DNA from 2 places in the Pseudomonas sp. DY-1 genome. Region 2 is predicted to be linked to the other one. Evidence: riboswitches for the same ligand, from Rfam matches in the RefSeq annotation. Region 2 holds a riboswitch; the other holds the start of a gene.
What was found. A riboswitch is a leader RNA that binds a small molecule or an ion and turns the genes downstream of it on or off. The one in region 2 is predicted to bind cobalamin.

Region 1: it holds a riboswitch for cobalamin, as region 2 does, so the genes downstream of both, cobW (cobalamin biosynthesis protein CobW) here and btuB (TonB-dependent vitamin B12 receptor) in region 2, are expected to answer to the same signal.

What each region holds. Positions count from the first base shown of each region.
Region 1 is NZ_CP032616.1:3,503,868-3,518,615, forward strand. It holds gene ribD (bifunctional diaminohydroxyphosphoribosylaminopyrimidine deaminase/5-amino-6-(5-phosphoribosylamino)uracil reductase RibD) at 1-371, opposite strand, end outside; gene nrdR (transcriptional regulator NrdR) at 371-835, opposite strand; gene D6Z43_RS16575 (YbaY family lipoprotein) at 948-1,373, shown strand; gene D6Z43_RS16580 (methyltransferase) at 1,370-2,023, shown strand; gene trxA (thioredoxin) at 2,275-3,144, shown strand; gene D6Z43_RS16590 (hypothetical protein) at 3,214-3,561, opposite strand; gene D6Z43_RS16595 (DUF2796 domain-containing protein) at 3,668-4,234, shown strand; gene D6Z43_RS16600 (ABC transporter ATP-binding protein) at 4,275-4,982, shown strand; gene D6Z43_RS16605 (ABC transporter permease) at 4,984-6,246, shown strand; gene D6Z43_RS16610 (DUF3299 domain-containing protein) at 6,254-6,772, shown strand; gene D6Z43_RS16615 (OmpW family protein) at 6,912-7,586, shown strand; gene D6Z43_RS16620 (NAD-dependent epimerase/dehydratase family protein) at 7,705-8,634, opposite strand; gene D6Z43_RS16625 (sugar nucleotide-binding protein) at 8,627-9,511, opposite strand; gene cobM (precorrin-4 C(11)-methyltransferase) at 9,609-10,379, opposite strand; gene D6Z43_RS16635 (cobalamin biosynthesis protein) at 10,376-10,786, opposite strand; gene D6Z43_RS16640 (CbtA family protein) at 10,783-11,499, opposite strand; gene D6Z43_RS16645 (CbtB-domain containing protein) at 11,511-11,696, opposite strand; cobalamin riboswitch at 11,799-12,016, opposite strand; cobalamin riboswitch at 12,075-12,288, shown strand; gene cobW (cobalamin biosynthesis protein CobW) at 12,380-13,432, shown strand; gene cobN (cobaltochelatase subunit CobN) at 13,543-14,748, shown strand, end outside.
Region 2 is NZ_CP032616.1:2,289,831-2,304,578, forward strand. It holds gene D6Z43_RS10885 (cobyric acid synthase) at 1-401, opposite strand, end outside; gene cobD (threonine-phosphate decarboxylase CobD) at 398-1,390, opposite strand; gene cbiB (adenosylcobinamide-phosphate synthase CbiB) at 1,383-2,291, opposite strand; gene bluB (5,6-dimethylbenzimidazole synthase) at 2,288-2,938, opposite strand; gene D6Z43_RS10905 (cobyrinate a,c-diamide synthase) at 2,935-4,233, opposite strand; gene cobO (cob(I)yrinic acid a,c-diamide adenosyltransferase) at 4,300-4,911, opposite strand; gene btuB (TonB-dependent vitamin B12 receptor) at 4,925-6,796, opposite strand; cobalamin riboswitch at 6,863-7,077, opposite strand; gene D6Z43_RS10920 (hypothetical protein) at 7,124-7,444, opposite strand; gene D6Z43_RS10925 (O-methyltransferase) at 7,450-8,100, opposite strand; gene D6Z43_RS10930 (C40 family peptidase) at 8,108-8,635, opposite strand; gene D6Z43_RS10935 (C40 family peptidase) at 8,843-9,463, opposite strand; gene D6Z43_RS10940 (NAD-dependent deacylase) at 9,533-10,297, opposite strand; gene D6Z43_RS10945 (DNA-3-methyladenine glycosylase I) at 10,340-11,011, opposite strand; gene ttcA (tRNA 2-thiocytidine(32) synthetase TtcA) at 11,102-11,926, opposite strand; gene D6Z43_RS10955 (DNA-J related domain-containing protein) at 12,027-12,626, shown strand; gene D6Z43_RS10960 (Yip1 family protein) at 12,782-13,381, shown strand; gene D6Z43_RS10965 (SprT family zinc-dependent metalloprotease) at 13,508-13,999, shown strand; gene D6Z43_RS10970 (CaiB/BaiF CoA-transferase family protein) at 14,131-14,748, opposite strand, start outside.

The DNA of each region.
Region 1 (14,748 bases), 1.2 Mb from region 2:
ACGGCGATGCCCGCATCTGCCAGACGTTGCAGGCCGCGGCCGGCGACCTGGGGATTTGGGTCCTGCATGGCGGCAACCACGCGCCCGACTCCGGCTGCCACCAGCGCATCGGCGCACGGCGGCGTGCGGCCGTGATGGCTGCAAGGTTCGAGAGTGACGTAGGCAGTGGCGCCACGGGCCAGATCGCCGGCCTGGCGCAGGGCATGGACTTCGGCATGGGGCTCACCGGCGCGGACGTGCCAGCCTTCACCGACGACCTCGCCATCACGAACGATGACGCAACCGACGCGCGGATTGGGATGGGTTGAGTAGATGCCCTTGCGCGCCAGCTCCAGGGCGCGGGCCATGTAGGCCTGATCGCTGGTGGCCATCAGTCTTTCGAGGGCTCGCGGGCCAGGCGCTCGATTTCTTCGCGGAACTCGTTGAGATCCTGGAAGCGGCGATAGACCGAAGCGAAACGGATGTAGGCGACTTCATCGAGCTTCTGCAACTCGACCATCACCAGTTCGCCCAGTACCCGAGATTTCACCTCGCGCTCGCCGGTGGCGCGCAACTTGTGCTTGATATGGGCGATGGCCGCCTCGAGACGTTCGATGCTCACCGGACGCTTCTCCAGTGCCCGCTGCATGCCGGCGCGCAGCTTCTCTTCGTCGAAGGGCTGGCGACTGCCGTCCTGCTTGATCAGGCGGGGCATGACCAGCTCGGCGGTCTCGAAGGTAGTGAAGCGTTCTTCGCAAGCCAGGCACTCGCGACGACGACGCACCTGATCGCCTTCTGCGACCAGCCGCGAATCGATGACCTTGGTGTCGTGGGCGCCGCAGAAAGGACAATGCATGGCGTTCGAGGAGCATCTGCAGAAAAGGGGGACCATGGTAGCGCATCCCCGGGGCAAGACAAGCCGACGGCTTTGCGCTATAAGGCCCGCGCATACAGATCAGGAATTCCAGATGCGCCCACTCCTTCCCCTGCTCCTGGCCGCGCTGCTAGCGGCGTGTGCCAGCGAAGAGCCCGCCCCGGAATTACCCACTCCGGCACAGCAACCCAAGGTTGAGGCCACGCCTGCACACATGCGTGAACTCAGCGGCGTGCTGCAGGCGCCGCCCGCGGGCAGCGAGGTGGAGCTGGCGCTGATATCGATCGATTCGCGCGACCGCCCGCAACGCCTGCTCGGCAACCTGGTGCTGAACGGCAATGGCGGCCCGCTGCCCTTCCGCCTGCTGTTCAACCCGGAATACTTTCCCCGAGGTGAGCGCGTGGAGCTGCGTGGGCGCGCGAGCCTGTCGGGACAACTGATCCTGAAACTGCAACCTCGCCTGATCCTGCAGCCTGAAAGCCAGTCCCTCGGACCGTTGCAGATGGTTCCAGCACCATGAGCGCCCCGGCAGCACTGCAACAGGCACTGGTCCAACTGCTGGGCGACGCCAGCCTCAGCGCGGAAACCCTGCCGGGAACCGATATCAGGCTCTGGCTGATCGATGCCAACAACATGGACCGCGCCTTCAGCCCCGAAGAAACCCGACGCATCCTCGAAGAGCCACCCTACTGGTGCTTCTGCTGGGCCAGCGGCCTCGCTCTGGCGCGCTGGCTGGCCGAGAAGCCGGAATGGGTCGCCGGCAAACGCGTGCTGGACTTCGGCGCTGGCTCGGGCGTGGCCGCCATTGCCGCGGCCAAGGCCGGCGCTGCTGAAGTGGTGGCCTGTGATCTCGACCCACTGGCGTTGGAAGCCTGTCGCGCCAATGCCGAGCTCAACGGTGTGCAGCTGAGCTATTCGGCGGACTTTTTCCAGGAACAAGACCGCTTCGACCTGATCATCGTCGCCGACGTGCTCTACGACCGCGCCAACCTGCCACTACTCGACCACTTCCTTACCCGCGGTCGCCAAGCCCTGGTGGCCGACTCGCGGGTACGCGATTTCCAGCACCCGCTCTATACCCGCCTTGCCGTGCTGGACGCCTGCACTTGGCCGGACCTGGCCGAGCCGGCGGAATTTCGCAATGTGAGCCTGTATCACGCGATTCGCTGAGACAGGGCACCTTGGCGAGGGAGACATGTTGTGGGGGGGCGCTAGGGGTCCCTCATGATGCTGCGGCCGGGCAAGGAATCGTCCCGGTACAGCTCGGAGTTGGGGCGCCCCTGCGGGGCGCTTGGCGAATGAATTCGCCCCTACAGGCAGCAGACCGACCGGCGGGAGAACACCTCGCTCGTACGGGGCATATTCATCCCCCGTCGGCGGCCTTATGATTCGCCCATTCCTTCGTGCCTTCGAGTGCCCAGATGAGCGACATTCCCTACATCTTCGATACCACCGGTGCCGATTTCGACCAGGCGGTGATCCAGAACTCCTTCCACAAGCCCGTGCTGGTGGATTTCTGGGCTGACTGGTGCGCGCCCTGCAAGGCGCTGATGCCACTACTGGCACAGATCGCCGAGTCCTACCAGGGTGAACTGCTGCTGGCCAAAGTGAACTGCGATATCGAGCAGGACATCGTGATGCGCTTCGGCATCCGCAGCCTGCCCACCGTGGTGCTGTTCAAGGACGGCCAGCCGGTGGACGGCTTTGCCGGCGCCCAGCCGGAATCGGCTATCCGCGCCATGCTCGAACCCCACGTACAGATCCCGGCCACGCCGCAGGGCAACCTGCTGGACGCTGCCCAGGCCTCGTTCAGCGAAGGCCGCATCAGCGAAGCCGAGAATCTGCTCAAGCAACTGCTCACCGAAGACAACACCAATGCCGCCGGCCTGATCCTCTATGCCCGCTGCCTGGCCGAACGCGGTGAACTGGGTGAAGCGGAAACCGTGCTCAATGCCGTGAAGAGCGACGAGCACAAGCAATCACTCGCGGGCGCCCGCGCCCAACTGACATTCCTGCGCCAGGCAGCCGACCTGCCTGAAGTGGCCGACCTGAAGTCGCGCCTCGCGCAGGATGCCGGTGATGACGAAGCGGTGTACCAGCTGGCGGTCCAGCAACTCTCCCGCCAGCAATACGAGCCGGCGCTGGACAGCCTGCTCAAGCTGTTCGTGCGTAACCGTGGCTTCGAGAACGGCCTGCCCCACAAGACCCTGCTGCAAGTGTTCGACCTGCTGGGTAACGACCATCCGCTGGTCACCACCTATCGCCGCAAGCTGTACAACGCGATCTACTGACAGGGTTCCGGGCCAGCCCTTTTCTGTGGGAGCGAATTCATTCGCGGTTGAAATCGCTCCCACAGTTCCTCAGCCCCTCCAGATATAAAGGGGCGCGTCCTCTCCCGCTTCCATATGCACCTGCTCGCAATGGCGCAGGCGCACCAGCAGGCGCTTGCCCGCGGCAGTACCGCCGGCCAGGGCTTCCAGTTCCGCCAACAGGCGAGGACCTTCCATTTGCCCGGCATCGCGCAGCAATTGCTGGGCGGTATCCCAAAGTGCATCACTGCGCGGTGTGTTCGGAGCCTTGGGCGCAGCCGGAGCCTGGACCGCGACCTCGGGCGTCAGGCGACTGGCCAGTTGGTCCCAGTCCTCAGCGTCCATTTCAATCGTCAGATCTACCGGCCAATCACCGATCTGTCCGCGAATTCGCAGCATGTCCAACTCCTCCAGAAACGAATGCGCAATGCTCCCATGGTGTTGGCGGGCTGCCTACATTTGTTATAACGTAACGCAAATTTTCGTCCCGCCCCGGAGATCCTTCATGCGCAGCCTGCTGCTTGCCCTGCCCTTCGCCCTGTTGCCTTTGGCCGTCGTCCAGGGCCACGAGCACGACCATGATCACGAACACGGCAGCCTCGGCGCCCACGAACACGGTGTGGCGCAGCTGAATGCTGTGCTGGACGGCAAGACCCTGGAACTGGAACTGGAAAGCCCGGCCATGAACCTGGTGGGCTTCGAGCATGAAGCGAAGAGCGATGCCGACAAGGCCAAGGTGGCTGCCGCCCGTGCAGAACTGGAAAAACCCCTGACACTCTTCGCCCTCCCCGCAACGGCAGGCTGCAAGGTCAAATCCCAGGAACTGGAAAGTCCACTCTTCGGCGCTGACGAGCACCATGACGAACATGCCGAAGGCCATGACCACGAACACAGTGAAGTTCACGCCCATTACCAGTTCGAATGCGCAAAGCCCGACGAATTGAAGGCCCTGGATCTGGCCGGGCTGTTCAAGCGCTTTCCCGCCACCCTGAAAATTCAGGTACAACTGATCGGCCCCAACGGCCAGCAAGGCGCGGAACTCAGCGCCAGCAACGCCAGCCTGAGCTTCTAACCCTTCGCAGAAACAGCCGGGGCAACCCGGCTGGATTCCCATGAGCCAGACACTGATCGAACTCCATGGGCTGGGCTTTGCCTGGCCCGGCCACCCGGAATTGCTGGACATCCCCGAATTCCATCTGAAACGCGGTGAGAGTCTCTTCCTCAAAGGTCCCAGCGGCAGCGGCAAGACCACCTTACTGGGTCTGCTCGGCGGCGTGCAGAAGCCCGGCCGTGGCAGCATTCGCCTGCTCGGTCAGGATCTGGCCTCGCTCTCCGCCAGCGCTCGCGATCACTTCCGCGTGGATCACACCGGTTACATCTTTCAGCAATTCAACCTGCTGCCCTTCCTGTCAGTGCGGGAAAACGTCGAATTGCCCTGCCGCTTCTCACGCTTGCGTTCCGAACGAGCCCGCCAGCGACACGGAAGCGTCGATGCGGCGGCAGCAACCCTGCTGCGCCATCTCGGCCTGAAGGAAGAACTGCTGCAACGCCGTGCCGACGCGCTGTCAATCGGCCAGCAACAACGGGTAGCGGCCGCTCGCGCGCTGATCGGCCAGCCGGAATTGGTGATCGCCGACGAGCCGACCTCGGCCCTGGACGCCGACGCCCGCGAGGCCTTCCTGCAGCTGCTGTTCGCCGAATGCCGTGAAGCCGGCTCCAGCCTGCTGTTCGTCAGTCACGACCAGAGCCTGGCTGCACTGTTCGACCGTAGCCTGTCGCTGGCGGATCTGAACCATGCCGCGCGCATCGAGGAGGATTGAGATGTATCTGCTGCGCCTGGCCCTGGCCAGCCTCGCCAACCGCCGATTCACCGCGCTGCTGACGGTCTTCGCCATCGCCCTCTCGGTCTGTCTGTTGCTGGCGGTCGAGCGCGTGCGCACGGAGGCACGCGCCAGTTTCGCCAGCACCATCAGCGGCACCGACCTGATCGTCGGTGCCCGATCCGGTTCGGTGAACCTGCTGCTCTATTCCGTCTTCCGTATCGGCAATGCTACCAACAACATCCGCTGGGAAAGCTTCGAAGCCATCAGCCAGGACAAACGGGTGAAGTGGGCCATCCCCATTTCCCTCGGTGATTCGCATCGCGGATTCCGCGTGATGGGCACCAGCGCTGCCTACTTCGATCACTATCGCTACGGCCGCGGACAGCCCTTGCAACTGGCCGAGGGCAAGCCCTTCGCCGACATGTTCGAGGTGGTATTGGGCGCCGAAGTGGCCGAAGCCCTGCACTACAAGCTAGGTGACAAACTGGTGCTGGCCCACGGCGTCAGCACCGTCAGCCTGGTGCAGCATGATGACAAGCCCTTTACCGTGATTGGTATCCTCGCTCGCACCGGCACTCCTGTTGACCGCACGTTGCACATTTCCCTGGCCGGCATGGAGGCACTGCACGTCGACTGGCAGAACGGTGTACCCGCACGCGGCGCGGGCAAGGTCAGCGCTGATCAGGCGCGCGCCATGGACCTGCAACCGAAGGCCATAACCGCCTTCCTCCTTGGTCTCAACAGCAAGATTGCCACCTTCGCGTTGCAACGGCAGATCAATGAGTACCGGGGCGAACCGTTGCTGGCGATTCTTCCGGGCGTCGCCCTGCAGGAGCTCTGGAGCCTGATGGGGACGGCGGAGAAGGCGCTTTTCGTAGTCTCGCTGTTCGTCGTGCTGACCGGGCTGATCGGCATGCTCACGGCCATCCTCACCAGCCTCAACGAGCGTCGCCGGGAAATGGCCATTCTCCGTTCGGTAGGCGCGCGGCCCTGGCACATCGCTAGCCTGCTGGTGCTGGAAGCCTTCGCCCTGGCCATGGCGGGTGCGGTGCTGGGGGTGGGCCTGCTCTATCTGGGCATAGCGCTCAGCCAAGGCTACGTCCAGGCCACCTACGGCCTCTTCCTGCCTCTCGCCTTGCCCAGCCCCTATGAGTGGACGCTGCTCGGCGCTATTCTGGCCGCTGCCCTACTGATGGGTGTAGTGCCAGCCTGGCGTGCCTATCGGCAGTCGCTGGCCGACGGTCTATCCATTCGCCTGTGAGACTTTCATGACGCGCATCCTGCTGGCCCTGTTGTTGACGCTTTCTTCCCCGCTCTGGGCCAGCGAGGCACGCGAACTCACCTGGGCCGAAATGATTCCGGAAGGCGCGCCGCCACCTGCACCTCCGGCGCCCATCCACGATCTTTCGCAGCTCTCGGATGCACTCCAGGCGGAGGCCGGTCCGGCAGCCTCGCAACAGTCACCGGCAGCTCCGGTGGTCCAGGCGCTGGACGGCCAGGAAGTGAAATTGCCGGGTTACATCGTGCCGCTGGATGTCACGGAAGAAGGCCGCGTTACGGAGTTCCTCCTGGTGCCCTACTTCGGTGCCTGCATCCATGTTCCTCCGCCGCCGTCGAACCAGATCGTCCATGTGAAGAGCGAGCTCGGCGTATTGATGGATGCCCTCTACCAACCCTTCTGGATCGAGGGTCCGCTGCAGGTGAAAGCCAGCAGCAGCGACCTGGCCGAGGCGGGTTACCAGATGGACGCGAGCAAGATCTATCCCTACGAGTCCCCCAGCAACTGACGTTCCAAACACGAAGGCTTGGCGTGACCGGGCCTTTGACGTCCAACCTGAGAGACATTGCTCTGGATCAAGATACGAAGCGTCCTAATTAAAGAAACTGGCTCCAGCCCAACACTTGTAGAATTCATTGGAGCCTTTAATGCGCAAGCTGCTACTCACCGCCTCCCTGCTCGCCCTTGCCGTCGCATCGCCCCTGGCCCTGGCCCACAAGGCCGGCGATGTGATCATCCGTGCCGGCGCCGCCACCGTCGACCCGAACGAAGACAGCTCCAATCTGTCGCTCGCCGGCACCAAGGTAGGCGGTACAAAAGCCACCCTGGACAGCGATACCCAGTTGGGCCTGACCGGCACTTACATGCTCACCGACCACGTAGGCCTCGAACTGTTGGCCGCCACTCCTTTTCAGCATGAAGTCGGCGTGAAAGGTCTTGGCGGTGCTCTGGACGGCAAACTGGCTGATATCAAGCACCTGCCGCCGACCCTGAGCCTCCAGTACTACCCGCTGGATCCCAACTCGGCGTTCCAACCCTATGTCGGGGCTGGCCTCAACTACACCTTGTTCTTCGACGAAAGCCTGACTAGCCAGCGCAAGAGCCAGGGCTTCAGCAACCTGGACCTGGACAACTCCTGGGGTCTGGCTGCGCAGGTGGGCATGGACTACATGCTGACCGACAACATCCTGCTCAACGCTGCAGTCTGGTACATCGATATCGACACTCAAGCCAGCACCGATCTGGCCGGTGTGGGCAAGGTCAAGGTCGATGTGGACGTGGACCCGTGGGTCTACATGGTTGGTGTCGGCTACAAGTTCTGAGCGGGAAAATCCTGGGGGACGGACACTACCGCTATAGGCGCCTTCGGGCGCCTTTTTTATACCCGTGGTTTAGTTCGGTCACACGAACCTCCCCACGGGCACCGCATAGAGCAGTCGCTCAGCGCCCCAGCAGGCGCGCAACGCCCTCGCGCAACGGAGTCGAGACCGGAAAGTCATAGCGCAGCAGCAGGCGGGCATTGTTCGCCCGCGAGTGACGGATATCCCCGGCGCGCGCATCGGCATGAGTCACTGGCGGCAGATCACCCAGCACTTCGCCGATAGCGGCGAGCAACTCGTTGAGGCTGGTCGCCCGATTCAGGCCCACGTTCACCGGTCCGACCTCCAGCCACTCTGCTTCCAGCGCCTGCACCAGCACTTGCACCAGGTCGCCGACATAGACGAAGTCGCGAGTCTGCTCGCCATCTCCGAACACGGTGATCGGCAATCCAGCCAGAGCGCGCTCGGTGAAGATACTGATCACACCCGAATAAGGCGACGATGGGTCCTGGCGCGGGCCGAAGATATTGAAGAAGCGAAACACCCCAGGCTCCAGCCCATGCTGCCGGCGGTAGAAGTCCAGGTAATGCTCGCTCGCCAGCTTGTCAGCCGCATAAGGTGTCAGCGGCGACTTCGGCGTGTCTTCGTCGATGGCCGTGCCTTCGCCGTTCTGGCCGTAGACAGCCGCGCTGGAGGCGAAGATCACCCGTTTCACGCCACTCGCACGCATGGCTTCGCAGACGTTCAGGGTGCCGATCAGATTGCTCTGGTGCGTTGCCACCGGATCATCCACCGAGGCCTGGACCGAAGCGACCGCCGCCAGATGCGCGACCGCCTTGCAGCCCGACATTGCCTTCGCCACCAGCGCGGCGTCGGCAACGTCGCCTTCGATCAGTTCCAGTCGCGGGTTGTCCAGCGCCAGATTGGCCCGTTTGCCGGTGGACAGATTGTCCAGCACGCGCACGGCGTGCCCCCTGGCGAGCAGCGCATCTGCCAGGTGCGAGCCGATGAAGCCAGCGCCGCCGGTAATGAGGATGGGGGATTCAGACATGGCGATAGTAGCGGTCCAGCAGGTTTGGCAGGGCAGCACGCCAGGCGCGCGGCTTGATGCCGAAGGTATGGAGGATTTTCTTGCAGGCCAGCACTGCGTTCTGCGGCTCGTCCCCTGCATCGGGGCGAGCGGCGTGGGCCTGCGGCGTGATGTCCTGCACCTTCAGCGGATGCAGGCTGCGAGCCTCACTGAGCAGCGCCTGGCCCAGCGCCAGCGGAGTGGTGGCCTCGTGCCCCCCATAGTGATAGGTCCCCCAGAGCGGCGCCTGGCAGTCCAGTTGCTTGATCACTGCAAGCAGCACACGGGCTGCATCATCCACAGGGGTCGGATTGCCGCGACGGTCGTCGGCCAGGCAAATTTCGTCGGCCTGCTCCGCACGACTGAGGAAACGGCCCAATGAACCATCGCGGCTGTCGTCCAGCAACCAGCCAAAACGCAGCAGCACGTGCTTGGGGCAGGCGGCACGGACACTCTGCTCCATCCGCCAGATGGCCTTACCGCGTTCACTGAGCGGCACGGTCTCGTCCTTTTCGCTGTAAGCGGTCGCGCGCGAACCGTCGAACACCCGATAGCTGGAAGGCTGCAGCAGAATGATTCCGTGATGCTGGGAGAGTTCGGCAAGGCGCTCCACGCCGCGCTCCTGGGCGGCCAGGCGCACGTCGCTGACTTCGTCGGCCTGGAACCAATCGAAGTAGTAGGCGAGGTTGATCACGGCGTCGGGCCGGGTGTCATCGAGCAGCTGGGTCAGGCTGGCGGCATCCCAACCCTGTTCGGGCGGACGCGGAGCGAGAAAACCTATGTCTTCCTCGGCTCCCAGGCGAATCAGCGCCTGTCCGAGTGAATTGCCGCCACCCAACAGCATCAAGCGCATTCGCATAGAGAAAGAGGTCGCTTAAAGCCGGTTATAGGGAGTGGGCGGGCATATTCCCCGCCGCATAAGAGCCGCATTCTGCGGGTTTCACTGGCGTACGTCACTAGCCGCGTGGCGGTTGCGCCTTGCCTGGGCGGTAGAGATGAGCGTGGTCGGCCCGATACAGGGAAGAGTCGGCGAAGCCTTCGGCGGCCAACACCTCGCCCACCAGGATCAATGCGGTGCGACGGAAATCCCGTGCCGCCACCTTGGGCACTATGTCACCCAGGGTACCGGTGACCTGCTCCTGATCCGGCCAGCTGGCGCGATGGATCACCGCGATCGGGCAGGCGACGCCGTAGTGCGGCAGCAATTCTTCGACAATCTTCGCCAACTGGCTCACCCCGAGGTGAATGGCCATGGTGGCGCGATGCCGGGCCAGGTCTGCCAGCGCTTCACCCTCCGGCATCCGCGTCTTGCTGGCGTAGCGGGTGAGAATCAGCGTCTGGGACACCTCCGGCAAGGTCAGCTCGCACCCCAGCAGCGCTGCGCAAGCAGCGGTGGCTGTCACGCCCGGCACCACCTCAAAGGGAATGCCACGCTCGCGCAGATGACGAATCTGCTCGCCAATGGCCCCATACAACGATGGATCACCGGAATGCACCCGCGCCACATCCCGGCCCTGGGCATGGGCTTGCGCCAGCAGGGCGACAATTTCATCCAGATGCAGTTCGGCGGTGTTCACCACCAGATCCGCGCTGTGGCCTGCCAGCACCGCTTCGGGCACCAGCGACCCTGCGTAGAGAATTACCGGACAGGAGCGGATCAGCCGCTGTCCCTTGACCGTGATGAGCTCCGGATCGCCGGGGCCGGCGCCGATGAAGTAGACCGTCATGGCCGTCCGGCCTCCTGATGGATACAGGCCAACGCACAGGTAGCGCTGGCGCTGCGGCGTTTGTCGATGAGCAGGGTGACGCGGCGGCCAAAGAGGATTTCAGCCTGGGCCAGCGCCGCGGCTTCGGCCACTCCGGGGCTGCCGACGGCGTCTCGAACCCGCTCTGATGGCTGGTTCAGCCGACCTTCAAAGGCGGCAAGAACATCCATCGGCAGGCCATGCAGCGGCAGCCCCAGTCGCTCGGCCAGGGCGACCAGCCCCGGCTCTGCGGATTTTGCCTCGCTGGTAGCCAGGGCGACCACCTGATCGAGAGAGACACTGGCCTCGGCAAGGCACTGCATCAGCAGGCCCTGCAACTCACCCGGCGGACAGCCGCGCCGGCAGCCCAGTCCGGCGACCAGTTTCAAGCGGAGGGCGATGCGTGACGCTGGTACAGCCACGCGGCAGCCCAGCCGAGCACCGCCCAGAATGCGGCATTGGTGATCAGCGACGCAGCGATGAACTCCTGCTCCAGCGCTTCAGGTGCCAGGCTGGCATGCACTTCGGGCTGCGGCGCACCGACAACATGCGGGATCACGAGAAACACGATACCTGCCACGCGCAACGCCCAGTGACGGCCAAAGGCGATCAGGGCGAGGCCAGCGGCAGTGGAGGCAGCGGTACCAATCCACCAGGCCTGACGGTGGGCCAGATCGGCAGCGGCGGTACCCGGCAATTCCGGCGGCAGGCCGAGGGACGGTGCGAGCGCAAAGGTGGCGAACCCGCCAAGCCCCCAGAGCAGGCCATGCCAGGCACGACTCGGCCCGCGCAGACTGAACAATCCGGCAAGGATCAGGGCGAAGCCCACAGCCACCACCAGGTTGCTGCCACCGGTCGACAGGGTCCGTTGCCAGCCATCTTCCGGGGCCCAGGCCTCGTCGCTGTGCTCGTGGGTGTGAGCGACAGCCGCGCCGCCGTGCTCATGGTCGTGCGCCTGCTCCACCTGGGTGGCGGGTTCGGCGTTTTCATAGGTTTCCGCCTGGAGAATCAGCGGAGTGACCCACAGGCTCTGTAGCAGGGTCAGCACCAGGGCGGCGATCAGGCCGGCGAAACCGGCCGTCTGGGCAATGCGCTTGATCATCCGTGAATCACTCAATGGCAGGGGAAGGCGGCACTGTGGCGGGTGTCGTGAGCGGCGTTGTGCACAGCTTCGATATGCGAGAAGCCGGCGAAATACACCAGGGACAGGCCGACCAGACTGGCGCCGATGGCCAGTACAAGACGTTGGGTCAGGGTCGAGGAGGAAGCGGCGGAATGAGACAGGGTACGGCTGGACATGGAGGTTCCCTCTGCGTTGCTAACGATACCGGCAGAGGAACGCGCGCGAGGGAAGCGGGCGCAGGCGCACCCAGGTTTCCGGCTTGCGCCCGCCCACCGCGGGTTGCCAAAACGTGATCAGGCCGGTCTCCGGGCTCACGACGCCTGCCAGGGGCAGGATGGGCATGCCTTCCCATGCCTTGTCGGCACAGTGGCGTACTTAACCCTACGGTCGCTTACCGTTGCGGGGGCAGCGTCGGACTAGTCCGAAAATGGACGCACCGACTTCCCGTTTCACCTCGCGTACGGCGACGCAAGGCACCTGAAAAAACCGTGCTAGGACATCACGAGTCCGACCAAGCGTCAACTGCCGCAATTGACCGCTGCTCGGGCGCTGCGTAGCCTTCGCCCTTTCGAGGTTCTCCGGCCGAGGCGCCGGAGCTAAGAGGGAACGTGGTCAAGGCCACGGCTGCCCCCGCAACTGTGAACGTCCCAAGGCCCTTCGAAACGCCACTGCGCAAGCGGGAAGGCGAAGGTGCCGCCCAGCAGCTTTCAACAGCCCGCTGGCGCAGGGTCGTAAGCCAGGAGACCTGCCTCGACGAAATTTCAGACAACCGGGCGGGGTGATCCGGTGGCGAATCCGTTGCGCGGGACGAGTCCCGCTGCGTTCGTCATGCCCGCCGACCGACCACGTAGAGGCGCGCATGAAAACCCTGGCCAAGCTCCCCGTCACCATCGTTACCGGCTTCCTCGGCGCTGGTAAGACCACCCTCCTGCGCCACATGCTGGACAACGCGGAAGGTCGCCGAATCGCGGTGATCGTCAATGAGTTCGGCGAGCTGGGCATCGACGGCGAAATCCTCAAGCAGTGCTCCATCGGCTGCACCGAGGAAGAGGCCGCAGGCCGCGTCTTCGAACTGGCCAACGGCTGCCTCTGCTGCACCGTGCAGGAAGAGTTCTTCCCGGTGATGCGCGAACTGGTGGCACGCCGTGGCGACCTCGACCAGATCCTCATCGAAACCTCCGGCCTGGCGCTGCCCAAGCCGTTGGTCCAGGCCTTCCAGTGGCCGGAAATCCGCAACGCCTGCACCGTCGACGCAGTAATCACCGTGGTCGACAGCCCGGCCGTGGCCGCCGGCACTTTCGCCGCGCACCCCGAGCAGGTAGACGAACAACGCAAGCAGGACCCCAACCTCGACCACGAATCTCCCTTGCATGAGCTGTTCGAAGACCAGCTCGCCAGCGCCGACCTGGTGGTGCTGAACAAGGCCGACCTGCTCGACGCTGAGGCCTTGGCCGCCGTGCGTGCTGAAGTGGCCGAGGAGCTGCCGCCGGCGGTGAAGATCGTCGAAGCCAACTCCGGCAAGCTGCCCCTCGATGTTCTGCTGGGGCTGAACGCCGAGGCTGAGTTGCACATCGACAGCCGCCCCACCCACCACGACCACGAAGGTCATGAAGACCACGACCATGACGAGTTCGACTCCTTCCACGTCGACCTCCCGGAAGTCGAGGAAACGGCTCTGATCGCCGCCCTCGGCCAACTGGTGGAGCGCCATTCCGTCCTGCGTATCAAGGGCTTCGCCGCCATCCCCGGCAAACCGATGCGCCTGCTGGTCCAGGGCGTTGGCAAACGCTTCGACAAGCACTTCGACCGCAAATGGCTGACCGACGAAACCCGTGGCACGCGCCTGGTGGTGATCGGACAGGAGCTGGATCAGGCGGTGATCGCCAACGAGCTACGCACGGCGCTCGCGTGAAGCACGTCCTGCCCCCTCTCCCACTGGGAGAGGGCTGGGGTGAGGGAAGCCCCCAGCGCTCGGAGACAGCCCTCACCCCCGCCCCCTCTCCCAGAGAGAGAGGGGAGTAAATGCACCTCCTGCGCACCCAACCCGGCGGCTTCGTCCCTGACGATGGCATCGCCCACCTGGCCCAGACGCCCGCCGAACTGGTGATCCTCTGCAGCGGCGACTCGCACCTGGCGCTTTTGGCCGAAGCCACCCGCGAATTGCCCGACGACTACCCGAGCCTGCGCCTGGCCAACCCCATGCAGCTGCAGAACCACGCCTCGGTGGACCTCTATGTCGACGAGGTGCTGCAGCACGCCAAGGTCATCCTCATCTCGGTGCATGGCGGCGTGGGTTACTGGCGCTACGGCATCGAGCAACTCGTGGCGCTGGCCGAACGCGGTGCCAAGCTGATACTGGTGCCCGGCGATGACCGTCCCGATCCGGAGCTGGCCAGCCTGTGCACGGTCCCGTCGAAAGATGCCGAACGCCTCTGGCAGTACCTGCGCCAGGGCGGCCTGGACAACGCCCGGCAGTTGTTCAATTGCCTGGCCGACAATTGGCTGGGGCGCGACTACCCCTGGACCGAGCCACAGGTTCTTCCACGCGTCGCCCTCTACCACCCGCGCGTTCGCCCGGCGCAACTGGCGGATTGGCAGGCCGAATGGCAACCAGACCAGCCCGTGGCCGCCCTGCTTTTCTATCGCACCCACTTGCAGGCCGCGAATACCGCCTTCATCGACGCCTTCTGTGAGCGCCTGGCTGCCCGTGGCCTGAATCCCCTTCCCATCGCTGTCGCCAGCCTCAAGGAAACCGAGTGCCTGGAGGCTGTGGAAAACTGGCTGGACGCCGCAGCTGCCGGGCTGATCATCAACACCACGGGGTTCGCCCAATCCAACCCGGACGCCCCCAGCCTGCGTCCCTTCCGCCGAGACATCCCGGTGCTGCAGGCCATCTGCTCGCTGGACAACGAACCCCTCTGGCGGGAAAACCCGCAAGGCCTCGGCCCGCGCGACCTGGCCATGCACATCGCCCTGCCGGAGCTGGACGGCCGCATCATCACCCGGCCCATCAGTTTCAAGGGCATGGCCTGGCGCAGCGAGCGCAGCCAGAGCGACGTGGTCTGCTACCTGCCGCACACCGAGCGCATGGACTTCGTAGCCGAGCTGGGAAGACGCTGGTGCGCGCTTTCGCGCAAGGTCAATGCCGACAAGCGTGTGGCGCTGATCCTCGCCAACTACCCCACCCGCGATGGCCGTATTGGCAACGGTGTGGGTCTGGATACGCCC
Region 2 (14,748 bases):
CCGGCACCCTCAACCATCACCACGGAATACTGGCTGCTCAGGCGCTGGTGGGACTCAAGCACCGCTGCCATCGCGACCTTCTTGTAGTCGTGATAAGCGACCGCATTCATGCTGGTGACGGCGCGGCCATGGATGATCACCTGGGCGCCAATATCGGTATTGGGCTTGAGCAGCACCGGGTTCATGTCGGTATGCGGCGCCAATCCGCAGGCCAGGGCCTGCACCGCCTGGGCACGACCGATTTCGCCACCGTCGGCGGTCACCGCGCTGTTCAGCGCCATGTTTTGCGGCTTGAAGGGCACCACCGCGATGCCCCGGCGCTTGAGCCAGCGGCACAAGGCCGTCACCAGGGTGCTCTTGCCCGCATCGGACGTGGTGCCCTGCACCATCAGGGTCGTCATGGGCGCTCCTTGGAAAAATCTGTCAGAGCCCGGTCGAGGCGTGCCCAGCCGGCTTCGTCCGGCGGCAGACCAAAGCGCAAGCTGGGTGGCGAGGTGAAAAGCCGGGTAAGAATGCCGCGAGCGGCGAGAAATTCGTGCAGGGCCAAAGCGTCGTCGCGGAGCAGGCGCTGGAACAACGCGGTGCCGCCAGCGGGAGGCAGGCCGCAATCACGCAACAACGTTTCCAGACGCAAACCATCGCGCAGCAAGGTTTGCCGCTGAACCGTTTGTCCCGCTTCATCTTGCAACAGCGCCTTGGCCAGGGCCCGGGCCGGACCGCTGACCGCCCAGGGGCCGAGCCATTCGTTGAGTCGATCCAGCAACGCTGTTTCGGCCAGGACGAAGCCCAGGCGGATTCCCGCCAGGCCGAAGAACTTGCCAAAGGAACGCAGCACCACCAGCCCCGGCAACGGGCAATGACTCGCCAGGCTCTGCTGCGGCGTGCAGTCCATGAAGGCTTCGTCCACCAGCAGCCAGCCGCCCCGCTCGGCAAGACGAGCGCGCCAGCCCAGCAGGGTTTGCGGCGTCAGTCGCTCGCCAGTGGGGTTGTTCGGGTTGACCACCAGCACCACGTCGAAACGCTCCAGCTCACGCTCGGCGGTTTGCGCATCCAGCGCCTCCAGCTCGTGACCCTCACGGCGCCAGGCATGGGCATGCTCGGCATAGCAAGGCGAGATCACCCCTACCCGGCTGCGCTCACGGAGGCGCGGCAATGCCTGGATCGCGGCCTGGGAACCGGCCACCGGCAGTAGCGACTCGCAGCCGTAGTAACGCCGGGCCGCGTCTTCCAGGCCGTCCTCCAGCTCGGGCAGACGCGCCCAGGCCGCGACCGGAATGGCCGGCAATTCCCAACCATAGGGGGCGATGCCGGTGGAAAGATCGAGCCAGCCCGCTTCGGCAATTCCGTAACGCCGCGCCGCCGCGCGAAGTCGTCCGCCATGTTCAAGCAAGGAGCCAGCCTCCGATGATCAGCGCCGCGAGCCAGAGCATCACGCCCTGGCGCACCAGGTCGATCGCACGACGGATGTCTTCGGCGCGAGCGGCCGGACCTTCGCCCAGTACCGGGCGGTCGTGCAGTTCGCCGTGATAGACCGCCGGGCCACCGAGGGCCACGCCCAGGGCGCCCGCGCCAGCGGCCATCACCGGCCCGGCGTTGGGGCTATCCCACTGCGGCGCTTGCCGGCGCCAACAACGCAGGGCCAGGCCGGTTTTGCCGAGCACGGCGTAGGTCAGGGCCACCAGCCGGGCCGGGATGTAGTTGAGGACGTCGTCGATGCGCGCAGCAGCCCAACCAAAGCGCTCGTATCGCTCGTTGCGGTAACCCCACATGGCATCCAGCGTGTTGGAAAGGCGGTACAGCACCACACCGGGCGCGCCCGCCACGGCGAACCAGAACAGCGCAGCGAACACGGCGTCACTGCCGTTCTCCAGCACCGACTCGGTAGCGGCGCGGGCCACGGCCCCTTCGTCCAGCTCGCGGGTTTCGCGACTGACCATGTAGCCGACGCACTTGCGTGCTTCCGGCAAGTCCCCCGCTTGCAGTGCGTTGGCTACCGGCTCTGCGTGCTCGTTGAGGCTGCGCAGGCCAATGGCGGCGTAGAGCGCAATGACGCCCACCAGCCAACCGATATAGGGCAGTTCCGAAAGCAGCCAGGCAGCGAAGGTCAGCGGCAACACGGCAAGTACCCAGGCACTCACGCCATGACTGCGCCAGCCACGCCCGCCCGTGTTGAAGCGTTGCTCCAGGCGGTTGGCGAGCCTGCCGAAGGCCACCAGCGGGTGCCAGCCCCTGGGCTCACCGAACAGGGCATCCAGCGCCACGGCGCCGAGCGTGAGGAAACCCAGGCTCATGGGCGCTCCCCCCACTGGTTCTCGAATACCAGATCCGCCAGCGGACGTGGCTTGGCCCAGCCCTCGAGCGCAAGCATGGGGGCCGGATAAAACGCATTCACCGGGCCAAGGCAAAGCACCGCAACAGGCTTGCTGCCCGCCGGCATGCCCAGCAGTTCGGCGAGGGCATCCGGCTCGAACAGCGACACCCAGCCCATTCCCAGGCCTTCGGCGCGGGCCGCCAGCCAGAGGTTCTGGATGGCGCAGGAAAGCGAGGCCAGGTCCATTTCCGGCAGGGTGCGGCGGCCGAACACATGGGCTTCACGGCCGTCCATCAAGGCGGCCACCAGCAGTTCGGCACAATCGCGAATGCCTTCTACCTTGAGTTTCATGAACTCGTCGGAGCGTTCACCCAGGGCTTCGGCGGTGCTTATCCGTTCGGCGTCCACCAGCGCGTGAATACCATCGCGCAGCCCTTGCGAGGTGATGCGGATAAACCGCCAGGGCTGCATCAGCCCGACACTGGGCGCATGGTGCGCCGCCTCCAGCAGCCGGGCCAGTACCTCGGGCAGAACCTCACCGCCGCTGAAGTGGCGCATGTCGCGGCGTTCGGCAATGGCGCGGTAGACCGCTGCCCGTTCGTCAGGGCTGAAGGCATGCTCGCTCATGGTCGGAACAGCTCCACGGCCGCCCGTGGATTGGACGGCAGGTAGAAGTGAATGTAGGAGGCGGTCAGTCGGCCACTGCGGAACACCGCCTCGGCCACCGGTTTGTCGTTCGGGCACAGGGCGCGCACCAAGGGTTCCTGCGGCGAATCCAGCAACGAATGGTGGAAGGTGTGGCCGCGCAGGCTGCCTTCCGGCAGTGGCGCTTCCTGAAGGGCCAGGGCCGCCAGGCGCTTCTGCAGGGTGGCGCGGCCGGGCAGCAGGCCAACCAGCTCGGCGCATTCACCTCCTGCATCGGTCAGGGCGTCCAGCAGGTAAAGCATGCCACCGCATTCGGCGAGGATCGGTTTGCCAGCGCCGTGGTGCGCGCGGATGGCCTCAGCCATGGCGCGGTTACCCTCCAGCTGGCGCAAATGCAGCTCGGGGTAGCCGCCCGGCAGGTACAGGCTGTCCACCTCGGGCAGGCACTCATCGGCCAGTGGCGAGAAGTACACCAGTTCGGCGCCAAGCTGCTGCAGTAGGTCGAGGTTGGCCTGGTAGAGGAAAGCAAAGGAGGTATCCCGCGCGATGCCGATACGCACGCCGGCCAGTTCCTTGCCGAGCGACTGCAGTTCGGGTGCGGCGAAACTCACCGCTGGCGGTAGCGCCACTTCTGCGCTGGCGGCCAGGGCGTCGGCGGCGGCGTCCAGGCGTGCATCCAGGTCGGCCAGTTCCTCGGCCTGCACCAGCCCCAGGTGGCGACTGGGCAGCTCCACATCCGCGCTGCGCGGCAGCGAGCCATACCAGCGAATCCAGTCCGGCAGGCTGTCGCGGATCAGGTCGCTGTGGCGCTGGCTGCCGACGCGATTACCGAGCACACCGGCAAAGGGCAGGTCCGGCTGGTAGGTGGCCAGGCCCACAGCCAGAGCACCGAAGGTCTGCGCCATGGCGGCACCATTGATCACGCCGAGTACCGGCACACCAAAATGGCGAGCCAGGTCGGCGGCGGACGGCGAGCCGTCGAACAGGCCCATCACGCCCTCGATGAGGATCAGATCAGCCTCTCCGGCAGCTTCCCAAAGCAGGCGGCGACTTTCCGCCTCGCCCACCATCCACAGGTCCAACTGGTAGACCGGTGCGCCGGACGCGCGGGCGAGGATCATCGGGTCGAGAAAGTCCGGCCCGCACTTGAACACCCGCACCCGCTTGCCCTCGCGGGCGTGCAGGCGAGCGAGCGCTGCGGTGACGGTGGTCTTGCCCTGGCCGGAGGCCGGGGCGGCGATCAGAAGTGCGGGGCAGCTCCGAGTGAGGTCAGACATGGCAAAACCTCTCCCCTTCCCTCTCCCTGAATAGAGAGGGGGTAAAAACAGCGGCAGTGCCTGACATCAGAACTCCACACCCTTCTGGGCTTTCACACCGGACTTGAAGGCGTGCTTGACCAGAGTCATTTCGGTAACGGTGTCGGCGGCGTCGATCAGGCCCTGGGGCGCGCCCCGGCCGGTGGCGACGACATGCTGGTGTTCGGGGCGGGACTCGATGTCGCGCAACACGTCGTCCAGCTCCAGGTAGCCATGCTTGAGGGCGATGTTCAGCTCATCCAGTACCACCAGGCCGATCTGCGGGTCGTCCATCAGTCCGCGCGCGACCGTCCAGGCGGCGCGCGCCTTCTCGATATCACGCTGGCGATCCTGGGTATCCCAGGTGTAGCCCTCGCCCATCACGTGGTAGCTGACTTCTTCTGGGAAACGACGGAAGAAATTCTCTTCACCGGTGGACATACCGCCCTTGATGAATTGCACCACGCCCACCTTGAGGCCGTGGCCGAGGGCACGGGCGACCATGCCGAATGCCGAACTGCTCTTGCCCTTGCCGTTGCCGGTGTGCACCAGCAGCAGGCCGTACTCGTCCTGGGCCTGGGCGATCTTTTCGTCGACCACGGCCTTCTTGCGTTGCATGCGCGCCTTGTGGCGGGCGTCGCGGTCTGCGGATTCGGTCATCGTGAGTACCTCGTCACAGGGCTTGATAGCGGACGGTGAAGTAAACAGCTTGCCCCGGCTGGTTGTAGTCCAGCGCGGTTTCGTAGTCGGCATCCAGCAGGTTGGTCACCTTGGCCTGCAGGCGCCACTCCTCGGTCAGCCAGTACTCACCGCGCAGGTCGACGGTGGCATAGCCGGCGACGCGTTCGCGATTGGCCAGGTCGTTGTAGCTGCGACCCTCGGCATGCACAGTGGCCCCGACGCCAAATTGACCGATACGCCGGTCCAGATCGAGATTGAATACTTCCCTGGCGCGACGCGGCAGTTCATTGCCGGCGTTGGTGTCGGCGCTGCGGTTCTCGGTGTCGAGGAAACTGGCGTTGGCGTTCCAGCTCCAGCCCAGCCATTGACTGCCCAGCACCAGTTCGAGTCCGTCGATGCGCGCCTTGCCGATGTTGTTAGGGCCACCATAAAGACCGAGGGTGGAATCGTAGGCGATCAGGTCGTCCACATGAGTGCGATAGGCATTGATCGACCAGTGGCCCCACTCGTGCTGCCCGGCAAGGCCGGCCTCGAAGCTTTCCGAAGTTTCTGCGTCCAGGTCGGGATTGCCATATCCGGGGTAGTAAAGCTCGTTGAAGCTGGGCGCCTTGAAGGCAGTGCCATAGCTCAGGCTGAAGCGCACCGCATCGGTCATCGCATAGCCCCAGGCGGCATTGCCGGTGTCGTGGGTGCCAAACTGTTCGTTGTCATCACGACGCAGGCTGAGCTGCCAGTCCTGGCGTCCGTGCTCTCCCAGGTACTGGGCAAACCAGCCCTTGTTCAGGCGCGAGTCCTTGTCGAATACGGTTGAACTGCTGATCCGGTCGCGCTGCCAGTCGTAGCCCAGGGTCAGTACGTGCCCTTCGGCCAGGGTCAGGTCGTTGAGCCATGAGGCACTGTCGCGCTTGGAGTCGAAGCGCGCATCGAAGACACCGTCGGTGCGGCTGGTGGTCTTGTCTTCGCTGCGACCGGCCTGCAGGGTCACATCCCAGATTTCCGCCGGACTGAAACGCGCGCGGCCGCCCAGCAGCTCCTGACGGTTGTCTGCATTGGCGTTGTGCCCGCCCAGGGGGTGGAAGTAGCCGAACTGGTCGATATCGTCGTAGTCGTTGTGGGCCTTGGCGCGCATCAGCGTGCCATCGAGTTCCAGGCCGTTCTCGAAGCGATAGCCTGCACGCAGGCTGCCGGAAAGATTGCGGTAACCGTCGGCATCGGGCTCGTAATAGTCGCTGACCTGCCGGCGCGAGTTGATGCCGTCGGTGTCCTGGCTGCTGACGCCGAGGTTGTACCAGCCCTTGTCGTCACCACCGGAAACGCCGGCGCTGCCTTCATAGCTGTCGTGGGTGCCATAGCCCGCGGAGAACCAGGGCTTGGCCCCGTCCTTGCCGCCCTTGCGGGTGAAGATCTGGATGACACCGCCAATCGCTTCCGAGCCATAGAGGCTGGAGCGCGGGCCGCGAACCACTTCGATGCGTTCAATCAGCTCAACCGGCAGGTCCTGGAAGGCGGTGAGGCCGGCGCTGACCGAGCCCACCTTGACACCATCGATCATCACCAGCACGTGGTCGGATTCGGTGCCGCGCATGAACAATGTGGTGTTCTTGCCAGGGCCACCGTTGTTGCTGAGGGTCACGCCCGGGACTTTTTGCAGCAGCTCAGGCACCGAACGCGCTTGGCTGCGCTCGATCTCTTCGCGGTCGATCACCGTACTGGCGGCCAGGCTGGCGCGCACCGGTCGTTCGCTACGGGTCGCGGTAACCACTTGCTCGTCCAGCGTCAGGGGCGCTGCAACCAGCAAGGGAGAAATGGAGGAACTGCCGAGCAGCGCAAGCGCCGCCGGCCTGATGAAAGGCTTGCGAATCAAGGTATGGATCTCCGTCGTGCCACCCGCGCGACATCTCTAAAGGGAACTGCATGCGGACGACTCCGCGATGCCCTGCTTGCGACAGGCCGGTCTCCGGGCTTGCGAGTGGAGCCGAAACTCCCGTGCCGCGCCTTCCCATGCCTGGGGCACAGTGGCCGATTGCGGCGTTCTACTCGCCTACCGTTGCGGGGGCAGCGCCGGATTCTTCGAAGGAATGGACCGGCTTCCCTGTTTCACCCCTTCAGCAATAGCCGAGGGGCACCTGAGGCAGCGGCGAAGGTTAGAGGGTGCGCGGGGTAGCGTCAAATGCTAGCGGACACGTGCCATTCAGTGCCTCGGATTGAAGCCGGCGGGTTTGGCGGCCAGCCAGTCGACGAAGGTGCGCAGGCGCTCGTCACCCATCAGGGCCTCCCGGCTGTTGTAGTTCAGGGCCAGCTCCTTCTCGCTGAACAGCTTGTGGATCTGGTTGTGGCAGGGCCTGCACACCCAGAGGGTGGCGGTGATGCGCTCGTTCTTCGCGTAGCGCTTTTGCACGTAGGGCTTGTCGTGCAGAGCCTTGGGGATCAGGTGATGACGGGTGAGCGCGGCAGCCCGGCCACACAACTCGCAGGCGTCGGGCTGGGGCGGCAGGCGGATCGGTTCGGGCATGCCCGTCAGCGCTTGCGGCAGAGCGTCAGGCCATCGCCCACGGGCAGCAGCGACAGGTCGATACGCTCATCCGTCTTCAAGGTCAGGTTCAGGGCCTGTATGGCACGAGTGTCGACGTCGTCCGGCTCGGACTCCAGCACGCGGCCACTCCAGAGTACGTTGTCAAAGAGGATCAGCCCGCCCTGGCGCACCAGGCGCAGGGCCTCGTCCAGATAGGCCGGATAGTTGGCCTTGTCGGCGTCGATGAAGATCAGGTCGAGGCTGCCATCTTCCAGGCTCGCCAGGGTATCCAGTGCCGGCGCCAAGCGAAGTTCGATGCGTTCGGCCAGCCCCGCCTCCTGCCAATAGCGACGAGCGATAGCGTTGTAGTCACCTGGCAGGTCGCAACAGATCATCCGGCCGTCAACGGGCAATTCCGCGGCCATGCACAGGGCGCTGTAACCCGTGAAAGTGCCCACTTCGAGAATGCGACGAGCGCCGGTGAGCTTGACCAGCAAGGCCATGAACTGGCCCTGCTCCGGCGCGATCTGCCAGCGCGCCATGGGCATGGCGGCGGTTTCGGCGCGCAGCCGCTGCAACAGCGGCGTGTCCCGTAGCGAAACATCGAGGAGGTAGCCGTAAAGGGCGTCGTCGAGGTTCAGCGTGCGGTTGGTCATGACAACCTCAGTGGGATTGGGCCAGGCGTGGATCGAAGATTACGCGCTTGGCGCTGAGATAGCTGCGTTGCCAATAGCTGTTCGACAGGCTGTCCAGACGCACCGTTCCGCCCGTGCGCGGCGCGTGTACGAAGCGCCCCTCACCCACGTAGATGCCGGCATGGCTGACCTGCCCGCCGCCATTGGTGGCGAAGAACACCAGATCGCCGCTTTGCAATGCATTGAGGCTGATGCTGGGCGTACGCATGGAGATCAGTTCGCGCGTGGAGCGCGGCAGGGCGATGCCCGCGGCGTCGCGGTAGACGTAGCCGATCAGGCCACTGCAGTCGAAACCGCTGTCCGGGGTGTTGCCGCCCCAGCGATAGGGCGTGCCCACCAGGCCCAGGGCACGGAACAGCACGTCTTCAGCCGCAGGGGAGAACTGCTGGGAGGGCGCGGCAATGACAGGAGGAGAGTAAGGCGGCGGCGCCTTGCTCGCACAAGCGGTGAGCAACGAGGCCAGGGCAAGAATGGCGAGGCGGTTCGGTGCGAGCATGGCAAGTCAGTCCTGACTTGAGGAATGCACGCTAATTTGCTGATCTCACAGTGATATTGCAAGAGAAAGCTACACACCCGAACAGAAAAAGTTCCCTGACCACACTCGGAAAGCGATTTTTTTTGCATTCAGGTAAACCCCGGACAGAAAAAAGCCGAGGCGGCCACTAAGGGCCGCCTCGGCTGTTTCGACTCGAATCCGACTGGATCAGCGATGCAGCGGGTGGCGAGTCGGGGTATTCATGGCCAGGACGCGCTTGGCTTCCATGTAGCTGGCCTTCCAGTAGCGGTCGTCGAGGCTGTCGACGCGGACACCACCGCTGCGGCTGCTGCTGGAGTGGATGAAGCGGTCATCGCCGATATAAATGCCGGCGTGACTGACGCGGCCACGGCCACGATTGTTAAAGAACACGATGTCGCCGGGCTTCAGCTCGCTACGAGCGATCACCGGAGCATCCAGGTTGATCATTTCGCGAGTGGAACGCGGCAGCTGGATACCAGCCTCTTCCTTGAACAGGTAACCGACGAAACCGCTGCAATCGAAGCCGGTCTTCATAGAACGGCCGCCAAAGCGGTACGGAGTACCCACCAGCTCGAAACCGCGCTCAAGCAGGCCATCGGCCAGGGACGGCATCTGGTAGGGCTCGTCGTCGGTGAGGTTGGCAAGATCCAGGGCGGTGGGCCCACGATCCGCCAGCAGCGAATCGGGTGCGCCGTCGGCTACGGGGGCCTGGGCCTGGGATTGCGGTTGCTGCTGCACATTGCCTGCGCAAGCGGCGAGAAACAGAGCGAAGGTAAGAGGCACGAGGGGTGCGAAGCGCTTCAGCATGGGCACGACCGTGTCGAATGATTTCTGATGAAGGCGCGACTATGCCCTCTATCAAATCCATTTGCAAATTTAATCGCCCGAAATGTGACTCAGCAGTCCTTGCAAAACATCTAAGGCCTTTCCTCTGAGGTGGACATCGACGACGGGGCTCAGGTCGGTGAGCGCCGGATTGATTTCCACGGTGAAACCGCCTGCTTGGCGGGTGCGGATGACGGGCTCGATGATGTAAGGAAAGCTCGCCGTGGTTCCCACCGAGATCACCGCATCGAATCCCTTGCGTAGCTCGGCGTAGAGACTGTCGATGGCCTGCTCTGGGAGCATTTCTTCGAACAGCACCACGGGTGGGCGGAGAATACCACCACATTCATGGCATTTGGGAGGCATTTCTCCTGCCAGATGTCGGGCAAGGTCAGAACTTTCCGCCCCGCAGGACTGGCAGTAGAGCGGCGACAGCTCGCCGTGGATCTCGATCAGCCGCTCCGGCGGCGAGCCCGCCTGGCGGTGGTAGCCATCGATGTTCTGGGTCAATACCCAGCATTCGGGCTTGAGCCGCTGCAACTGTGCAATCGCTTCATGACCGGCGTTCGGCCGGGCGCCCAGACAGGCGCGGCCGAGCTGGGCGAGGTACTTCCAGCAGAGGGCCGGGTTGCGCCGCAGCATCGGCCCGGAGAGTGCTTCCTCTATAGGCAACCCCTCCTCCGTGACGCCGTTGTAGAGCCCGCCCAATCCACGATAAGTGGGCAACCCCGAATCAGCTGACAGCCCGGCTCCGGTGATCACCAGGATTCGCTCGGCCGCCTTGATGGCTGATGCCACGTGCTGGATATCCGACATGCTCCCCTCCTCTGCCGGCCGGCGCCGAGCGCCCGTTACGGTTCAGTGATTGACGGTGTGGGCCAGCATCCACGAAAGCTGGCAGAGCGGGCGACCGCTTTCGGCATGCCACTGGTTGAAAGCTGCCTGGACCTGGGCCAGGTCTTTCTGGCTGGTGGGCGCCTTATCGATGATGTCCTGGGCCTTGAGGGCCGCGACCATATCATCGGTCGGAATGAAGGTGTCCTTGCCGACCATACGCAGGAAGCGCGGCGCCGACAGCCCGCCCAACTGGTTGCCATGCTTGGCCAGGTACTTCCACAGGCCAACGATATCGGTCACCGGCCAGTCGGCGATCAGGGCGCCGAAGCTGCCTTTCTCTCGTGCCACATCCAGCACGAACTGGGCATTGCGCGGCACGCTCTTGAGCTTGCCGAGGTGGCGGATCAGTCGCGCGTCCTGCATCAGACGCTCCAGATGCTCGGCGCCCATCAGCACCACTTTTTGCGGATCGAAGCCAAAGAAGGCCAGCTCGAAGGCCGGCCACTTGGCGTCCACCTGGCTGTGCTTTAAGCCCGCACGGAAGACGCGAAGAGCAATCAGCGACAGATAGCGGTCATCGCTGAGCGCACGCAATTCGGCGTCACCGAGCGGCTGCGGCAGGCGTGCCTCCAGGGCTTCGGCCGAGCCGAAGCGGTTCAGGCAGTATTCGTGGAGCCAGCGGTAGTCGCGCATGCGTTGTCCTTTCGATGCGGAAACGATTCCCTGTAGGAGCCTGCTTGCTGGCGAACCTTCGCGAGCAACCTTTCTCCTGCAAGGGCACGATCAGATGTTGATCACTTCCAGCGTACGCGGTGCCGCGGTCTCGTCGATGCGCAGGCTGGCGAAGTCGAACAGGTTGCGGTCAGCCAGCTGCGAAGGCACTACGTTCTGCAGGGCACGGAACATGATCTCGGTACGCCCCGGCGACTTACGCTCCCACTCCTGGAGCATTTCCTTGACCACCTGACGCTGCAGATTCTCCTGGGAGCCGCAGAGGTTGCACGGGATGATCGGGAACTCCTTGAGAATGGAGTAGGCCTCGATATCGGCTTCATTGCAGTAGGCCAGCGGACGGATCACCACGTTGCGGCCGTCGTCGGCACGCAGCTTCGGCGGCATGGCCTTGAGGGTGCCGCCATAGAACATATTGAGGAAGAAGGTCTCGAGGATATCGTCGCGGTGGTGACCCAGGGCCATCTTGGTCGCACCGATCTCGTCGGCGAAGGTATAGAGGGTGCCACGACGCAGGCGCGAGCAGAGCGAGCAGGTGGTCTTGCCTTCCGGAATCTTCTCCTTCACCACCGAATAGGTGTCCTTTTCGATGATGTGGTACTGCACACCGATGGATTTCAGGTAGGCCGGCAGGACATGCTCGGGGAAGCCGGGCTGCTTCTGGTCCATGTTCACGGCCACGATCTCGAACTTGATCGGCGCGACCTTCTGCAGGTACAGCAGCACGTCCAGCATGGTGTAGCTGTCCTTGCCTCCGGACAGGCAGACCATGACCTTGTCGCCATCCTCGATCATGTTGAAGTCGGCGATGGCTTCGCCGGCCAGGCGGCGGATGCGTTTCTGCAGTTTGTTCTGGTTGACCGAAAGGGTGCCCATGGTGCTCTGAAATCCGGGGGGAATGCGAAAAGCTGGCTATTTTACGCACAAAGCGAGCGCGACCCCAGCCCCATCATCGCCCTGTGCTAGGCTCCGGCGGATGAACAGTGACCTCGATCCCGCCCTGGACCTCAGCGACCAGCTCCTCGAACTCTTGCGCGGGGCCCCCGAGGGGCTGAGCGAGTACCAGTTGATCCAGGTCCTCAAGGCCCGCCACTCCACCCACATCCCGCACTTGGAACTTACCGACAAGCTGGTGCTGTTCCGTACGCACTTCCTGGTCTTCAACGCGCTCTACCGCCTGCGCGACCAGCTGAACGGCACCGGCCTTGCGCAGCTGGCCATCAGTCCGCTGTGCGTGCAACTGCTGCCCTATGAGGCTGGGGCCACCTCGGCCCTCAGCGAGCTGGACCCGCTGCGCGACTATTACCTGGACTTGGGTAACCTGCGGCACACGACAGAGGAAGATGTGGAACGCCTGCTGGCCAGTTTCTGGACCCGCATGCAGGGCAGTGAAGAGAAGCTCGCGGCACTGGAGCTGTTTGGCCTGCACAGCGGCAGCCAGCCTCTCAGCCTCGCGGTGATCAAGCAGCGCTACCGCCAGTTGGTGAGCCAGCACCACCCCGATCGCGGCGGCAGCACCTCGCGCCTGCAATCGATCAACAAGGCCATGGAAATACTCCAACGCTATTACAGCTGACGCTGAATCTTCGATTCGCTCTAAGGCGTCGCCGAATCGCCTGCCTATACTGCGACATAAGGTCGCATAGGTCGGCCGGGCACCGGGTGGCGCTGGCTACGCGCCCCCGGCGCTTCGCTGGGGGGCGACCTCATAATAATGAGGAGGTGTTCAGCATGATCCACCACGTTTGGGGGCTCTTCACCCATCCCGATCAAGAGTGGCAAGAGATCCGTGGCGAAGAGGAAAGCGTCAGCCACATGTACCTCACCCACGTCCTGATCCTTGCTGCAATTCCCGTGATTTCTGCCTATATCGGCACCACCCAGGTCGGCTGGGTACTGGGCAAGGGCGATCCCGTGATGCTCACCCAGGCCAGCGCGTTGCAGATGTCCATCATGTCCTATCTGGCGATGCTCGCCGGCGTGGCAGTGATGGGCGGATTCATCCACTGGATGGCGCGCACCTACGACGCCAATCCTAGCGTTACCGAGTGCATCGTCTTTGCCGCTTACTGCGCGACCCCGCTGTTCATCGGCGGTCTCGCGGCGCTCTACCCGCACCTCTGGTTCGGCGCAACAGTAGGCACATTAGCCATCTGCTACACGGTCTACCTGCTGTACGTGGGCATACCGACTTTCATGAACATTCCGAAAGACGAAGGCTTCCTGTTCTCCAGCTCGGTGCTGGCAGTGGGCCTGGTGGTGCTCGTGGCGATGATCGCCTCCGCCGTGATCCTCTGGGGCTTCGGCCTGGGGCCGGTGTACACCAGCTGAAAACCCTCGTTGACCAGAAGGCCGCCTGCGGGCGGCCTTTTCTTTTGGCCGGGAATGACCGCTCGGCGTCACCACCTTTGGGCAGCAAACGCTTTGCGGCATAATTCCGCGCCAACGGAGTGCCCTATGCCCGAGCAGCTACTTGCCCGCGTCGAGGCCTGCTATCAGCAGGCCGAAGCCTTTTTCAAATGCCGGTTTCCCCGCCCCGAAGTGAGCTTCAAGCTACGCGGGCAGAAGGCCGGCGTCGCCCATCTGGACGAAAACAAGCTGCGTTTCAACCCGCAGCTCTACCGCGAAAACCAGGAAGACTTCCTGCGCCAGACCGTCGCCCACGAAGTGGCGCACCTGGTAGCCCATCAACTGTTCGGCCCCCGAATCCAACCCCATGGCGAGGAATGGCAGCTGATCATGCGCGGGGTCTACGAACTCCCCCCAAACCGCTGCCACACCTATGAGGTGAACCGGCGCAAGGTGACGCGCTACCTGTACCGCTGCGCCTGCCCCGACGGCCATCCTTTCTCCGCCCAGCGCCACGCCCTGGTGACGCGCGGGCGCCGCTACTACTGTCGGCGCTGCCAGGTGACTCTGGTGTTCAGCGGGGAACAAAGCCAGGTTTAGGACCTGTGGCGGACCTGTGGGGACGAATTCATTCGCCATGCAGGCCGAAGGCCTGCCCACCGGAGGCCGGGGACCGCCATGCGGTCCTCAGCGAATGAGTTCGCCCCCCACAAGGTTCCTGCTTCGCCCCGTCAACCCACCACCTTCGCCGCCTTCAGCCCCTCGATCTGCTCGGCGCTGAGCCCCAGCGCGGCCAGCACTTCAGCGGTATGCGAGCCCAACGGGCCGCCGGCATGGCGCGGCGCGGGCAGGCCGGCAGAGAACCTGATCGGACAGCCGATCTGCTTCTGCGCAGGCAAGCCTTCGCGCGGAACCTCCACCACCAGGCCGCGGGCCTTGATCTGTGGATGATCCACCGCCTCGGACAGCGGCAGCATCGGCTCCACGCAGGCGTCCAGCTCGGCGAAGACCTCGACCCACTCGGCGAAGTCGCGCTTTTCGAATTCGATCTCGATGGCCCGTTTCAGCTCCTGCTGGTCTTCGGGCCTGGGCGACAGCCCCTTCGCTGCCAGCTCGGGACGGCCAAGGGCGGCGCAGAACTGCTGCATGAACTGCGGCTCCAAGCTTCCTACAGAGAACCAGCGGCCATCACGGGTACGGTAGTAGTCGTAGAAGCTGCCGCCATTCAGGGCCTGGTTCTCCATGGCCGGTTCAACACCCGCACCGAGATAGCTGGCACCCGCCATGCCGTGCAGGGCGAAGGCGCAGTCGGTCATGCTGACGTCCACGTGCTGCCCCTCCCCTGTCAC